Regions from separate parts of the Azospirillum sp. BE72 genome, predicted to be linked through region 1. Evidence: riboswitches for the same ligand, from Rfam matches in the RefSeq annotation. Region 1 holds a riboswitch; the other holds the start of a gene.
The links. A riboswitch is a leader RNA that binds a small molecule or an ion and turns the genes downstream of it on or off. The one in region 1 is predicted to bind cobalamin.

Region 1 (7,876 bases):
CGAACGCTGCTGTTGGCGGCGTCGGCGTAGGTCTTGCCGACATATTGCAGGCCGGCCCGCACCTCCCAGTCCGGCAGGAAGGCCCAGTTGGCCCAGACATTGGCGGTGCGCTCCGGCACGCCGGTCGGTACATTGCCGGCATAGGACACCGCGCGGCCCGAGACGGACTGGGTGAAGTCGTCATACTTGGCCCGCAGCAACGCGCCGTTGACGTCCACCCGCACGCCCTCCCACAGGCCGAGCGACAGGGATGCCTCCAGCCCCCGCGACGATTGCCGGCCGACCTGCATCGTCACGCCGGGCCGGTTGGGATCGGTGGTGAGCAGCTTGTCCTTGACGATGCGATAGGCGGCCAGCGTCCACTCGCCGCGTAGTTCAAGGAAAGACTGCTTGACGCCGATCTCGACCTGCCGGCCGGTGGACAGGTCGAAATCCTTCTGCGTCGGCGACAGCGAAATTAGGTTTCCGACCGGATCGACGGCGGTGGCGTACTGGCCGTAGAGAGCCAGACCGGGCATCACCTCGTACACGGCGCCGGTCCGCCAGCTGGTGGCGCGGAAGTCCTTGGTGTAGCTCGTTCCCGTCACCAGATCCCGGCGCTCCACGGTCGGCGCGTCGTGGCGGATGCCGCCGACCAGCGACAGCTGCGGCGTCAGCGACAGCCGGTCCTCGGCGAACAGCGAATACTGGCGGGTGCGAGACCGGCTGCGCGGGGTGGTGCCGGCGCTGTTGAGGAACAGGCCGGGCACCGGGTCGAACGGATCGACCGTGCTGGAGCCGCCATAGGGCGAGTTGTTGGCGTGCGTGAACTCGATCCGGTTCAGGTCGAAGCCGCCGACCAGCTCGTTCTTCATGCCGAAGAGGCTGCTGCGCCACGTCGCGTCGAAGCGGTCGCCGACTTGCCTCTGGTCGTGGTAGATCTCGATGTAGCTGTCACGCAGCACCCGCCGGTTGGCGGCGTTCCAGGCGTAGCTTTCCACATTCTTCCAATGGCGGTGGCTGGTCAGGTGATAGGCGGTGTTGCGCAGGGTCAGCGCGTCGGACACCGCCCATTCGGCCTTCATCTGGGTCCAGTTGTCGCGATAGCGGATCTCGCCGTCGGCCACGTTGAAGTTGCGGTGCCGCAGCGCGCGGTCGAGCCGGCCGGCGATCAGCGGCGTTCCGAAATACTCCTGCGGCTGCTGGTCTCCGTAGTCGTTGGACAGGGTGACGGCGAGGTCCGGCGTCGCCTGGAGCTTCACGGCGCCGGAAACGGCGAGTGACTTGTTGTCGCCGCGGTCCACCCAGCCGTCGGAGCGGTTGCCGCCGACATCCAGCCGGTAGGACAGCTTTTCGCTGACCGGACCGCCGCTGCCCGCCGCGGCGCGCCGTGTGCCGTCGGTGCCGATGGCGACCATCGCCTCGTTGCGGAACCCCGGCGTCGGCCGCTTGGGCACCACATTGACGACGCCCCCGATGGCCCCCTCGCCATAGAGGACGGAAGCGGGGCCGCGCAGCACCTCGATCCGCTCCGTCGACCATGTGTCGAAGGGGAAGGTGACGGTCCCCGACCCGACATAGAGCCGTGTGCCGTCATACAACTGCATCACCGAGCCGTGGCCGGCGAAGCCGCGCGTCGCCAGCGACGTGCCGCCATTGCCGGGCGCAGCCAGCGTGGTGAAGCCGGTGGCGTTCTGGGTGACGGCTTCCGTCACGCTGGTCTGGCCGCGGTCGCGGATGGTCCGGCCGGAGATCACCTCGATGCTGGCCGGGGTTTCCAGCGGGGTGAGGTCCAGCCGGCTGCCGCCGCTGTTCGGCCGGTCGAGCGCCAGCCCGGCGGGTGCCGCGTCCGTGGAACGGCCGGTCACCGTGACGGGGGACAGCGTGAGCGGCGCGTCGCTGTCCTCGGCACTGGCGGTCGCAGGTGCGACGGAGGCCGCGACCAGGAACAGCGTCGCCAGTGGAGCGGGCCGGCGGCGATGGCGGCGGGAACGGGCAGGCGGCATCGATGATCCTCCAGTTTGACTTGGAAAAGGGCATGGAAAGGCGATCCGCGAAGGCGGTCCTTCGAGGTCGGTTCGGGTTTTCCCAAGAGGGCGCTCCGGACTTTACGGGTCTGAGCGGCGGCGCATCAGCCACAGGAAGAAGGCGCCGCCGACTAGGGCCGTGGCCACGCCGACGGGGATCTCGCGCGGGGCGAACAGCGTCCGTGCGGCGACATCCACCCACAGCAGGAGCAAGGCCCCGCCGAGGGCCGCCACCGGCAGCAGCGTCCGCAGATGCCCGCCCACCAGCAGGCGCGCGATGTGGGGCAGCACCAGCCCGACGAAGCCGATGCCGCCGCAGGCGGACACCAGCGCGCCGGTCATCAGCGCGGTGACGACGAACAACTCCAGCCGCAGCCGCTGCGGATCGGTGCCGAGCGAGCGGGCCGCATCGTCGCCGAGCGCCAGCGTGTTGACCGTCTCGGCCCGCAGCCACAGCCAGCCGAGCCCGCACAGCGTCAGCAGGGCTGGCGCCGGCAGGACGCTCCAGCGCGCGGTGCCGAAGCCGCCCATCATCCAGAACAGCGCGGCATCGGCGCTGCGGTCCGCCGCCGCGACGATCAGGGTGTTGGTGACGGCGTGCAGGACGAAGGCGACCGCGACGCCGGTCAGCACCAGCCGCTCGCCGGTCACGCTGCCGTCACGTCCGCGCGCGGCGGCGAAGACCGCCAGCATGGCGGCGAGCGCGCCGAGGAAGGCGGCGGCCGGCAGGCTCAACGTTCCAGCCACCACGCTGGCGAACAGGATGACGCTCACCGCCCCGACGGACGCGCCGGCCGACACGCCGAACAGGTAGGGGTCGGCCAGCGGGTTGCGCGTCACCACCTGCAGCACCGCCCCCACCGCCGCCAGCCCGGCGCCGGCCAGCGCGCCCAGCAGAACGCGCGGCAGCCGCAATTCCCAGACGATGTTGCGCTCCGCCCGGCCGAAGCCCTGCGCCGGGAAGGCCGCCGGCCAAAGCTCGTGCGAGACGACCGACCAGACCGTGGCGACTGGGATGCGGGCGGCGCCGAAGCCGACCGCGGCGACCAGCGACAGGATCAGGGCGGCGGCCAGCACCAGGCACAGACGCAACGCGCGGGAGCTGTTCATGGCGTGAACAGCTCCGGGTGCAGCGTCCGCACGATCCGCTCCAGTGCATCGACGTTGCGCGTCGACGGGGTCTGTTCGGCATAGGTCAGGACGATGAACTGCCGCTTGCGCACAGCCTCCACATCGGCCAGCTGCGGGGCGGACAGCAGGTAGCGGATGGCGGCTTCGGCCGGGATGCGGTGGTCGCTGACGATGATCCATTGCGGGTCGCGCCGCGCCATCTCCTCCCAACTGACCCGGACATAGCTGTCGGCGATGTCGTCGAAGATGTTGCGGCCGCCGGCCAGATCCATCAGCAGGCTGGTCATGCCTTCGCGGCCGACCGACAGCGGGGCGTCGTCGGTGTGGCAATCGTCGCAATACATCACCCGCGGCCGCTGTGCGGTGGTGCCGGTCAGCCGGGTGACCGCGGCGACGCGGCGGCGGAAGTCGGCGACCATGGCCTCCGCCCGGTCGGCGATGCCGAAGATCCGGCCCAGCGCCAGCAGGTCGGCGTAAAGCGTCTCCATGCCGATCGGCTCGCGCGGGCCGATGCGGATGCAGCTTTCCCGCAGCGTGTAGGTGGCGACGCCCATCTCCGCAAGGCGGGCCGAGGTGAGGCCGCGAGCCTCGTTGAAGCCATAGCTCCATCCGGCGAACAGGAAATCTGGGTCGGCGGCCAGCACCGCTTCCAACGTCGGGGCGCGGTCGGGCAACTGGGGCAGGGCGGCGACCACACCCGGCGGTGCGATCAGGTGGCGTTCGGCCCCGGCGATGCCGGACACCGCGACCAGCCGGTCCGCCAACCCGAGATCCAGCATGGTCTGCGTCATGTTGACGTCATGGACCATCGGCCGCTTGGGAGGAGCGTCGAACCGGGCGGTTTCGAAGCAGTTGGCGACCTCGACCGGATGGCTCTGCGCCTGGGCGGAAGCGAAAGGCAGCGCAAGCCCGGCGGCGAGCAGGGCGCTGCGCACAATGGGGCGGAACGGGACCGGGGTCATGCGAGGTCCAGTCGGTTCGGCGCCAGCGGTGACAGGTCGATGCGCAGCCGGCCGTCGCACGGGCGGCGGTCCACGGCGGCGGCGACCCGGTAGACGGCGGTGAGCCGCTCCGCCGTCAGCGCCTCTTCCGGCGCAGCGTCTGCCTGCAGGCGGCCGTCCTTCAGCAACAGCAGGCGGTCGCACCAGCGCGCCGCCAGTTCGATGTCGTGCAGCGTCATCACGACGGTGATGCCCAGCGAACGCACCAGATCGAGGACGGCGAAGCGGTGCTGGATGTCCAGATGGTTGGTCGGCTCGTCCAGCAGCAGGATGCGCGGGCGTTGCGCCAGGGCGCGGGCGATCATCACCCGCTGCCGCTCGCCGCCCGACAGGTGTTCGACCGGCCGCTCGGCCAGCGCCTCCAGTTCCAGCCGGGCCAGCGCATCCTCGACGATGGCGCGATCCTCCACCCCGCTTGCCGAGAAGACCGAGCGGCGGTGGACCAGCCGGCCCATGCCGACCACGTCGCGCACGGTGAAGCCGAGTGCGGCGGCGGAGTCCTGTGCCTGGAGCGCCAGCCGGCGGGCAAGCTCTGCCGGGCGCAGGGCGCGCGGATCGGCGCCGTCGATGCGTACCTGCCCGGCGGAGGGCGCCTGCAGGCCGGCAAGGCAGCGCAGCAGCGTGGTCTTGCCGGAGCCGTTCGGTCCGAGAATGCCGAGGATAGCCCCGTGCGGAACGGAAAATCCGATGTCCGACAGGACCTTGCGGGCGGCCAGTTCGCAGCTCAGCCCCTCCACCGAGACGGCGTGGATCCGGCGGGGGTGGGGTGCCTGTGTAGGGGAAGGCGCTGGCGTCATCCGTGCATCCTGCCGTTGTGGGCGGGAGGGTCGAGGCGGACGCATTGCGGAACACGCGGGCAATCCGGCGCGGAATCCGGACGTGCGGTGGCAAGCGTTCCACCGGGACACCCCGCCCGAGGACGTTTCGTTTTGGCGCTGGCAGGTCTCCTGGCTTGCGGGTCATCACCGGTCCGTCCGGCCTTCCCAGCGCCGACAGGCGCCAGTGGCAGGAAATGACGGAACGGCTCACCGCTCACAGTTGCGGGGACAGCTCCGGTCTCGCCGCGCGGCGCGGCTCACCGGATTCCCTCTTAGCTTCCGGCGGCGGCCGCCGGAAGAACCAGTACCAGGGCCATTCATGAGCGACCCGGCTGCGGAGGTCAAGGTTCGAAAATAAATGGCCGCGGGAAATTTTTTTGCGGCGCGACCCTGACTTGGGCGCCGATGTCGGCCCTGCTCATGTCGGGCAGGTCAAGGGACATCTTCTCGCGCGCGGGAAGCGGCGGGGGGCCGGGGAGGGCGTCCGCAAATCGATCCGCAAATGGGTCATCGTCATACCGGTCCGCTCGTTGCTCGGTCACGTTACGCGTTAGAATGTAACATTATAACATTACATATCCGGTCGGCACGCAACCCGCAAGGAGGAAGATCGGCAGGGGCGGGACTTTGCCGCCGCGGGCAAAAACGTCGTTTGCCGCCGCCATCACGCCAAATTGGCGAGCAGGGCCTCCAACATGCGGTCGCAGGCGGCCAGTTGTTCCTCGGTGATGAACTCGTCGGGCTTGTGGGCTTCGCCGATGCTGCCGGGTCCGCACACCACGGTGGGCATGGACAGGCGGCGCTGGAACAATCCGCCTTCCGTTCCGAAGGAGATCTTGCCGGTGCTGTTGCCGCCGGTCAGCGTCTTGACGAACGCCACCACCTCCGCGTTGCCGTCGGTGTCGAGCGCCGGATAGCTGGACAGCTCGCCGATCGACAGTCCGGCGGTTGGGAAATCGGACCGCAAGCGACGGACGATGCCGTCGGCCTCCTCCCGGATGCTGTCCAGAAGCGGTTCCACCGGATCCTGCGGCAGATGGCGGATTTCGAAGTCGAGACGGCAGCGGTTCGGCACGATGTTCAGCGCTTCGCCGCCCTGGATGACCCCGGCATGGATCGTGGTCCACGGCACGTCGTAGGCGTCGTCACGCGCGCCCTCAACCCGCAGCCGGTCCTGGATGCGGCGCAATCCCGTCAACAGGTCGCAGGCCATGTGGATCGCGTTCAAACCCTGCGGCGCAAGGCTTGAATGGCATTCGACGCCGTGGCAGTCGGCGCTGAGGGCCGTCTTGCCCTTGTGGGCGGTGACCACCTGCATGCTTGTCGGCTCGCCGACGATGCAGAAGCGTGGACGGACGGGCAGGGCCGCCATCATCTCGATCAGGCGCCGGACACCGAGGCAGCCGATCTCCTCATCATAGGACAGGGCCAGATGCAGCGGCTGGGACAGGGTCCGTCCGGCGGCGCGGTCGAACAGGGCGAGGCTTGCGGCGATGAAGCCCTTCATGTCGGCGGTGCCCCGGCCGAACAGCTTGCCGTCGCGGCGGATCAGCCGGAAGGGATCGCCGGTCCAGGCCTGCCCTTCGACCGGCACCACGTCGCTGTGCCCCGACAGCATCACGCCGGGACGATCCGCGGGACCGAGCGTCGCGAACAGGTTGGCCTTGCGGCCGTCCTCGCTCGGCACCAGCCATGTGGTCGCGCCGGCGGCCTCCAGCCGCTCCTGCGCCCAACGGATCAGCTCCAGGTTGCTGTCGCGGCTGACGGTGCGGAAGGCAACCAGCCGTTCCAGAATGTCGATGGTCGCCGTCATGGGATTTCCCCTCGCTTCTTCGATGCGCCTGTCAGGCGGCGTTCAACCGGTCGACGGCATGGCGCCAGCCCTTGGCGATGGCGTCGCCATCGACATGCCGGCCGTCCCGCACCACCAGCCGTCCGCCCGACACCACGTCGCGCACCGCGTCGCGGGCGCCAGCGAAGACGTAGGAGTCCAGCAGCATGTCGTCGGTTCGGCCGTACAGCCGCGGATCGTCGGGGTTCAGCACGATAAGATCGGCGCGCTGGCCCGTGGCGAGACCGCCGGCCGGCCCCGGCAGGCCGAGCGCCTGCGCGCCCCCGGCGACGGCCGCCCGGTAGAGCGCCGCTCCGGTCGAGGCGCCGGCCGCCGGTGCCAGCAGGTTGCGCCGCCTCGCGGCCAGCCGTTGCCCGAACTCCAGCAGCCGCAATTCCTCCGCGGCGTCGATGATGACCTGACTGTCGGACCCGATGCCGAAGCGTCCGCCTTGGGTCAGGAACTCGCGGGCCGGGAACAGCCCGTCGCCTAGATCGGCCTCCGTCGTCGGGCAGAGGCCGGCGACGGCGCCCGACGCCGCGATCCCCGCCACCTCGTCCGGGGTGACGTGGGTCGCATGGACGAGGCACCAGGAGGGCCCCAGCCAGCCGCGGTCGAGCAGCCATTCCACCGGCCGCCGGCCCGACCAGGCGAGGCAGGCATCCACCTCCGCCGTCTGTTCGGCGACATGGATGTGGACCGGCGCCGCCGGGTCGAGCGCCGACAGACCGTCCAGTGCCGCCACTATGGCGTCGGGCGACACCGCGCGCAGGGAATGTAGGGCGAGGCCGGTGCGGTGGCCGCCGGGTGCGGCGCGGCAGGCCTCGACGATCGCCAGCAGCCTGTCGGGATCGTTCAGGAAGCGGCGCTGCCCCTCTCCCGCCGGCTGTCCGCCGAAGCCGCCCTGGGCATAGAGCACCGGCAGGTGGGTCAGTCCGATGCCGGTGGCGTCCGCCGCGGCGAGGATGCGCTTCGACGTCTCGGCCACATCGGCATAGGGCCGGCCGTCGGTGTCGTGGTGGAGGTAATGGAACTCCGCCACCGACGTGTAGCCCCGCTCCAGCATCTCGGCATAGGCCATCGCCGCAA
Region 2 (7,876 bases), on a different contig from region 1:
AGCACCACCTCGCCCGACATCTGCCACGTCACGTCGGTCAGGCTGGCGAGCTGGAACACGATGGCCTTGGTCCCGCCGGCGAGACCCGCCAGCGAGGCGGACAGCACGAAGGCGACCAGCTTGTAGCGGTCGGTGCGGTAGCCGAGCGAGACCGCACGCGGTTCGTTCTCGCGGATCGCCTTCAGCACCTGCCCGAAGGGCGAATGCACCGTGCGCCAGATCAGGGCGAAGCCGCCGAGGAAGATCGCCAGCACGGTGTAGTACATGGTCAGCGGCTGGTTGAGGTCGAACAGACCGAACAGCATGCCGCGCGGCACGCCCTGGATGCCGTCCTCGCCATGGGTGAAGGGCAGCTGCAGCGCCAGGAAGAAGATCATCTGGCTCAGCGCCAGCGTGATCATGGCGAAATAGATGCCCTGGCGGCGGATGGCGATCAGGCCGAAGACCAGCCCCATCGCTCCCGCCACCGCGGTGGCGGCGAGCAGGCCGAACTCCGGTGCCCAGCCCCAGACCTTCACCGTATGGGCGGCGATGTAGGCCGCGCCGCCGAAGAAGGCGGCATGGCCGAAGCTGAGCAGGCCGGCGAAGCCGATCAGCAGGTTGAAGGCGCAGGCGAACAGCGCGAAGCACAGCACCTTCATCAGGAAGACGGGATACAGCACGAAGGGTGCCGCGAGGGCGATCAGCAGCAGGGCGGCGGCGATCAGGATGGTGCCGGTGCCGCGGGAGGACCCGCGCATGGCGATGGTGGCGGCGTTGCTGGCGACGGTCATGGATCAGCGCTCCCGTCCGAAGAGGCCCGCGGGCTTGATGAGAAGAACGATCGCCATCACGACGAACACGACGATGTTGGACGCCTCCGGATAGAAGACCTTGGTCAGCCCCTCCAGCAGCCCCAGCCCCAGGCCGGTGACGATGGCGCCCAGGATGGAGCCCATGCCGCCGATCACCACCACCGCGAAGACGATGATGATCAGGTTGGTCCCCATCAGCGGCGACACCTGATAGATCGGCGCCGCCAGCACGCCGGCCAGCCCGGCCAGCGCCACGCCGAAGCCGTAGGTCAGCGACACCATCACCGGCACATTGATGCCGAAGGCCTGGACCAGCGTCGGATTCTCCGTCGCCGCGCGCAGATAGGCGCCCAGCTTCGTCCGCTCGATGGCGAACCAGGTGCCGAAGCAGATGGTCAGCGAGGCGACGACCACCCAGGCGCGATAGTTCGGCAGGAACATGAAGCCCAGGTTTTGCCCGCCCTGGAGGGCTGCGGGGATCGGATAGGGCTGGCCCGACACGCCATACTGGTGGCGGAAGGCCCCTTCCAGGATCAGCGCCAGCCCGAAGGTCAGCAGCAGGCCATAGAGATGGTCGAGCTTGTAGAGCCGCGACAGCATCGACTTTTCCAGCGCGATGCCCAGCAGCCCGACGGCCACCGGCGCCAGCACCAGCGCCCCCCAGTATCCGATCCCGGCATAGGTGAGCAGCAGCCACGCCACGAAGGCGCCGACCATGTAGAGCGCGCCGTGGGCGAAGTTGATGACGTTCAACATGCCGAAGATCACCGCCAGCCCGAGGCTGAGCAGCGCGTAGAAGGAACCATTGATCAGGCCGAGCAGAAGCTGCCCGAACAGGACTTGGGGCGGAACTCCCAGCAGGCTGAACATATCCGCGTCTCTCCCGGTTCGTGGTTGTTGTTCTTCTGGGTGGGAATTGTCGGCTTCGAATGCCCCCACCTAACCTCCCCCGCTGGGCGGGGGAGGGACTGCCGCAATCTATTCGAACAAGTGCCTAATCCCCTCCCCCGCCCAGCGGGGGAGGGTTAGGGTGGGGGTCTAACTCCCCCTCACTTCACCAGCGCGCAGCCGCTCTGCTTGGGGTCCATGAAGGCGGTGTCGGCCGGGATGGTCTTGACGATCTTGTAATAATCCCAGGCCCCCTTCGACTCGGCCGGGGTCTTCACCTGGGCCAGATACATGTCGTGGATCATGCGGCCGTTGGCGGCGATCCTGCCCTTCTTGGCGAACATGTCCTCGACCGGCATTTCGCGCATCTTGGCGGTGACCTTGTCGGCGTCATCGGTCTTCGCCGCATCGACCGACTTCAGGTAATGCTTCACCGCCGAATAGACGCCGGCCTGCACCATGGTCGGCTTCTTGCCGGCCTTGGCCTCGAACTTCTTCGACCATTCGCGCGTCTGGTCGTCCATGTCCCAATAGAAGCCGGTGGTCAGCATCAACCCCTGGGCCGACTGCAGCCCCAGCGCATTCACGTCGGTGATGAACATCAGCAGACCGGCCAGGCTCTGGCCCGACTGGGTGATGCCGAATTCCGCCGCCTGCTTGACGGCGTTGACGGTGTCGCCGCCGGCGTTCGCCAGCCCGATCACGTCGGCCCCCGATCCCTGCGCCTGCAGCAGGAAGGACGAGAAGTCGGAGGTGCCGAGCGGATGGCGCACCGATCCGGAGATGGTGCCGCCCAGCGACTTCACCATCTTGGTGGTCTCCTCCTCCAGCGATTGGCCGAAGGCGTAGTCGGCGGTCACGAAGAACCACTTCTTCTTGCCCTGCTCGTACAGGGCGCGGCCGGTGCCGGCGGCCATGGCATAGTTGTCGTAGGTCCAGTGGAAGCCGTATGGGCTGCACTGCGCACCGCTCAGCGCCGTGGCGCCCGGACCGGACATCAGGAAGATGCGCTTCTTGTCCTTGGTGATGCCCTGCACCGCCAGCGCGGCGGCGGAGTTCGGCACGTCGGCGATCACGTCGACGCCGCCGGTGTCCACCCACTCGCGCGCCTTCGACGCGGCGATGTCGGCCTTGTTCTGGTGGTCGGCGACGACGATCTCGATGGCGGCGCCGGCGACCTTGTTGCCGAACTCCTCCGCCGCCATCCGCGCGGCGATGGCGGACCCCTCGCCGGCCAGATCGGCGTAGATGCCGGAGCGGTCGTTCATCACGCCGATGCGGATGACGTTGTCCGACACCTGGGCCGCGGCCGGAATTGCGGTCCCGGCCAGCGTCAGCAGGGCGGTGCCGGCGAGAAGAAGCGTGCGCATCGGAAGGTCTCTCCCTCTTGGTTTTATTGTCGGCCGGTCCCCGCTGCGGGAACCTGCGGCCGTAATCGGGCAAAGCTCCGGCCGTCCGCCGCCCCGCCCTCGATTGGGGTGGGGCGGCGTCGATGCCGGGAATGATCGGAAGGCTGGACGGGCTACACGCCGAGATAGGTGTGCAGCTTGTCCATGTTGGCTTCGAGCTGGTCGTTGGGGATCATGTCGACCACATGGCCCTCCTCCATCACGTAATGGCGGTCGGCGATGGTGGCGGCGAAGCGGAAGTTCTGTTCCACCAGCACGATGGTGAAGCCGCGTGCCTTCAGCGCCCGCACCGCCACGCCGATCTGCTCGATGATGACCGGGGCCAGACCCTCGGTCGGTTCGTCCAGCAGGATCATGGTGGCGCCGGTGCGCAGGATGCGGGCGATCGCCAGCATCTGCTGCTCGCCGCCCGACAGCCGCGTGCCCTGGGTCGAGCCGCGGCCCTTTAGGTTGGGGAACAGGTCGTAGATCTGCGGGATCGTCATCCCGCCGTCCTTCACCACCGGCGGCAGCGTCAGGTTCTCGTCGACACTGAGCGAGGAGAAGATGCCGCGCTCCTCCGGCACATAGCCGATGCCCAGCCGCGGGATCTTGTGCTGGGCCATGCCGATCAGCTCCTGCCCCTGGAATCGGATGGAGCCGGTGCGCTTGCCCATGATCCCCATGATGGCGCGCATGGTGGAGGTCTTGCCGGCGCCGTTGCGGCCCAGCAGCGTCACCACCTCGCCCTGCCGCACCTCCAGGCTGACACCGTGCAGCACATGGCTTTCGCCGTAATAGCCGTGCAGGTCGGCGATCTCCAGCATGGCAGTCTTGGTGTTCATCCCGTCAGGCATGTCCGGTCCCCATGTATGCTTCCATCACCTGCGGGTTCTTGGAGACGACCTCGTACGGTCCCTCCGCCAGGATTTCGCCGCGGCGCAGGACGGTGATGGTGTCCGACAGGTGGGCGACGACCGACAGGTTGTGTTCCACCATCAGCACGGTGCGGTCGGCGGCGACGCGCTTGATCAGCGCCGCGGTGCCTTCGATGTCCTCATGGCCCATGCCGGCCAGCGGTTCGTCCAGCAGCATCACCTCCGGGTCGAGCGCTAGCGTGGTGGCGATCTCCAGCGCGCGCTTGCGGCCATAGGGCAACTCGGCGGCGGTGTGGCCGGCCCAGGGGGTGAGGTTCACCGCCTCGATCAGTTCCAGCGCCCGGTCGTGCAGGTCGTAGAGCGACGCTTCGGACTTCCAGAAATGGAAGCTGGTGCCGAGCGGCCGCTGCAGCGCCACCCGGACATTCTCCAGCACGCTGAGATGCGGGAAGACGGCCGAGATCTGGAAGGAGCGGACCAGCCCCATCAGCGCGATGTCGGCCGGCTTGGTGCGGGTGATGTCCCGGCCCTTGTAGAGGATCTGGCCGCGCGTGGGCGTCAGGAACTTGGTCAGCAGGTTGAACACCGTGCTCTTGCCGGCGCCGTTCGGGCCGATCAGCGCATGGATGGTGCCCCGCTTGACTTGCAGGTTCACCTCCTTCACCGCCACGAAGCCCTTGAACTCCTTTGTCAGATTGCGCGCTTCCAGGATGATGTCGTCGTTCGGTGCGGCGTTCATCGGTCGCGAATTCTCCTCCCGTTCGTCCTTATGTCCGGGCTTGTGCCCGGGGCTTATATCCGGGCTCCCGGCCCAGGGGCCGCCATGCGGCGGGACGTTTCACCGATTGTTGTACGCACGAAGCGTGCCACGGCAGGGTTCGCTTCGCTCGGGCCCGTGGACCCATTGTTTCTCCGATGGTTTGCCTCTGCCTCCCTCTCTCCGCTCCGGACCCTGGCATCGGAAAGTGTCGGAATCGCGGACACTCTGTCCGCCAAACATGACACCATCCAAAATGTCGGCGCGCAAGATCGTCCGTGTGGCCGACGCCATATTGCGGACTTGCCAAACCGGCAGCGCACTGCGATGGTGGCCGTCCGACGGTGCCCTGCCCGTCCTGACGGGCGGCGGGGATAATAGGGAATGCGGTGCGGATCTCCGTTGCACGGGGTCCAATGCCGCGGCTGCCCCCGCAACTGTGTGCGGCGAGCGTCCCGTCCATCATGCCACTGGCCTTCGCGCCGGGAAGGCGGACGGCGATGCGACGACCCGCGAGCCAGGAAACCTGCCGGCGGACACATCGACCTTTCCCAACCCCGCCGGGTGTGGCGGGACAGCAAGGATTTCGTTCCATGACCACCCGTTCGCTTCACGCTGCCGCCGGTTCCGCGACCCGCAGCGCCGCCCAGACCGCGGTCGCCGCCTTCGCCGCGATCCTGCTGGGCAGCTTCCTGCTGTACGGCGTCGGCTTCGCCCAGCCGCAGCAGATCCACGACGCGGCCCACGATGCCCGTCACTCCTTCGCGTTTCCCTGCCACTAAGCCAGGGTCATGGATCTGATCCAGCGGCTGTTCACAGCCGCCCTGGTCGCGGGCGTGCTCTCCGGCACGGCCGCTTCCGTCGTTCAGCAGGCGACGACCATCCCGCTGATCCTCGAAGCCGAGAAATACGAGGTGGTGACTCCGCCGCCCGCGCCGGCCGTGGCTGCCCTCGCCGGCGCACCTGCCGCGTCGCACCAGCACGACCCCGTGCGCGAGGTCGGCGAAGGCGTGCCCACCACGCTTGAGGAGGCGATGCAGCGCATCGGCCTGACCATCGTCTCCAACCTGCTGACCGGCGTGGCCTATGCGCTGCTGCTGTCGGCTGCGATGCTGCTGGCCGGCCGGCCGGTGGATGCGCGGCGCGGGCTGGTGTGGGGTGCAGGCGGTTTCGTCGCCGTGTCGCTGGCGCCCTCCTTCGGCCTGCCGCCGGAACTGCCGGGCATGGCCGGGGCCGATCTGGAACTGCGCCAGCTCTGGTGGCTGGCCGCGGCGGCCGGGGCCGGCGTCGGCATGGCCGCGCTCGCCTTCGCCCGCAACCGCCTCGTCATCGCCGCCGCCGTACTGGCCGCCGCCTTGCCCCATCTGGTCGGGGCCCCCCATCCGGATAGTGCCGAAGGCGCCGTCCCGCCGGAGTTGGCCGCCCATTTCGTCACCGCCTCGCTGGGCAGCGCCGCCCTGTTCTGGGCGATCCTGGGCGCGGTCTGCGGCTGGCTGACGGGCGGGCTGGTCGGCGAGGCCGAGCAACGGCCGGCCCTGCGGGTGCAGCCCGGCGCGCGTTAAGGAGTTACGTCCCATGTCCGCACTTTCCAAGACGGCCGCCGGCAAGGTTCCGGCGACCGTCATCACCGGCTTCCTCGGCGCCGGCAAGACCACGCTGATCCGCGGCCTGCTGGAAAAGGCCGACGGCCGCCGGCTGGCGCTGATCATCAACGAGTTCGGCGATGTCGGCATCGACGGCGACATCCTGCGCGCCTGCGGCAACCCGACCTGCACCGAAGACGACGTGATCGAGCTGGCGAACGGCTGCCTGTGCTGCACCGTCGCCGACGACTTCGTCCCGGCCATTGAGAAGCTGCTGGCCCGGCCGGAGCCGCCCGAGCATATCATCATCGAGACCAGCGGCCTTGCCCTGCCGAAGCCGCTGGTCCAGGCCTTCCACTGGCCGGCGATCAAGACGCGGGTCACGGTGGACGGCGTCATCGCCGTGGTCGACGCCTCCGCCGCGGCGGAGGGCCGTTTCGCCCCCGATCCCGCCGCGCTGGAGGCCCAGCGCGACGCCGCCGGCACCGTCGATCACGAAACGCCGATCGAAGAGGTGTTCGAGGACCAGCTGCTCTGCGCCGACCTGATCGTCGTCAACAAGACCGATCTGGTAGCATCCGGCGACCTCGCCCGCGTCGAGGATCTGATCCGCGGCGCCCTCTCCCACGCGGTCGGCCGCGACGCCAAGCTGGTGCGGGCCTCCCAAGGCGCTGTCGATCCGCTGGTTCTGCTCGGCGTCGGCGCGGCGGTGGAGGATGACCTCGACAACCGTCCCAGCCACCACGACGATGAAGAGGGCCACGACCACGACGACTTCACCAGCTTCGTGGTGGAGCTGCCGCCGCAGCCCGATCCCGCCCGTCTGGCGATGACGCTGGAGCAGGTCGCCGGCCTGCATGGCGTGCTGCGCCTGAAGGGCTTCATCGACGTGCCCGGCAAGCCGATGCGCCTGCTGGTCCAGGGCGTCGGCACCCGCATCCAGACCCACTACGACCGCCTGTGGAAGCCCGGCGAGGAGCGCCGCAGCCGTCTGGTGGTGATCGGCGAGACCGGGCTGGACCGCGACGCGGTGACGCGGGCGGTTGTTGGGCAACAGTAGGTTTGGTGCGGAGTTAGACCCCACCTAACCTCCCCCGCTCTCGCGGAGGAGGGACTGCCGCCGCTCTTCCGCACAAGCACTTAGTCCCCTCCCCCGCGAGAGCGGGGGAGGGTTAGGGTGGGGGCAAGTGTCCCCGCTCTTTGAACGTATCCGCGGACATCCATGCACCTGCTCGCCGCCCGCCAGGACGAACTGGACGCCGGCCCCCAGGCGGAAGACCTGGGGCAGACGCCGGCCGACCTCGTCATGCTGTCCTTTTCCGACAGCGACCTGACCGCGCTCGCCGCCGCGTGGCGGGCGGGACGCGACCGCTTGCCCAGCCTCCGCCTCGCCAACCTCAACCGGCTCGGCCATCCGCTGTCGGTCGATCTCTACGCCGACACCATCGTCGCCAAGGCGAAACTGGTGGTCCTGCGCCTGCTCGGCGGCAGCGGCTATTGGCGCTACGGCCTCGACCGCCTGTCCGCGCTGTGCCGCGAGCGCAACATCCCGCTGGCCGTCCTGTCGGGAGAGGCTCAGCCCGACCCG

Region 2: it holds a riboswitch for cobalamin, as region 1 does, so the genes downstream of both, J2Y49_RS14120 (CbtB domain-containing protein) here and J2Y49_RS15115 (ABC transporter ATP-binding protein) in region 1, are expected to answer to the same signal.

Annotation. Positions count from the first base shown of each region.
Region 1 is NZ_JAVDTO010000004.1:152,856-160,731, forward strand. It holds gene J2Y49_RS15100 (TonB-dependent siderophore receptor) at 1-1,985, opposite strand, end outside; gene J2Y49_RS15105 (iron ABC transporter permease) at 2,088-3,116, opposite strand; gene J2Y49_RS15110 (ABC transporter substrate-binding protein) at 3,113-4,099, opposite strand; gene J2Y49_RS15115 (ABC transporter ATP-binding protein) at 4,096-4,935, opposite strand; cobalamin riboswitch at 5,058-5,277, opposite strand; gene argE (acetylornithine deacetylase) at 5,621-6,769, opposite strand; gene J2Y49_RS15125 (formimidoylglutamate deiminase) at 6,801-7,876, opposite strand, start outside.
Region 2 is NZ_JAVDTO010000003.1:542,492-550,367, forward strand. It holds gene J2Y49_RS14095 (branched-chain amino acid ABC transporter permease) at 1-740, opposite strand, end outside; gene J2Y49_RS14100 (branched-chain amino acid ABC transporter permease) at 777-1,664, opposite strand; gene J2Y49_RS14105 (ABC transporter substrate-binding protein) at 1,844-3,052, opposite strand; gene J2Y49_RS14110 (ABC transporter ATP-binding protein) at 3,205-3,927, opposite strand; gene J2Y49_RS14115 (ABC transporter ATP-binding protein) at 3,920-4,687, opposite strand; cobalamin riboswitch at 5,031-5,254, shown strand; gene J2Y49_RS14120 (CbtB domain-containing protein) at 5,299-5,487, shown strand; gene J2Y49_RS14125 (CbtA family protein) at 5,497-6,267, shown strand; gene cobW (cobalamin biosynthesis protein CobW) at 6,281-7,348, shown strand; gene cobN (cobaltochelatase subunit CobN) at 7,511-7,876, shown strand, end outside.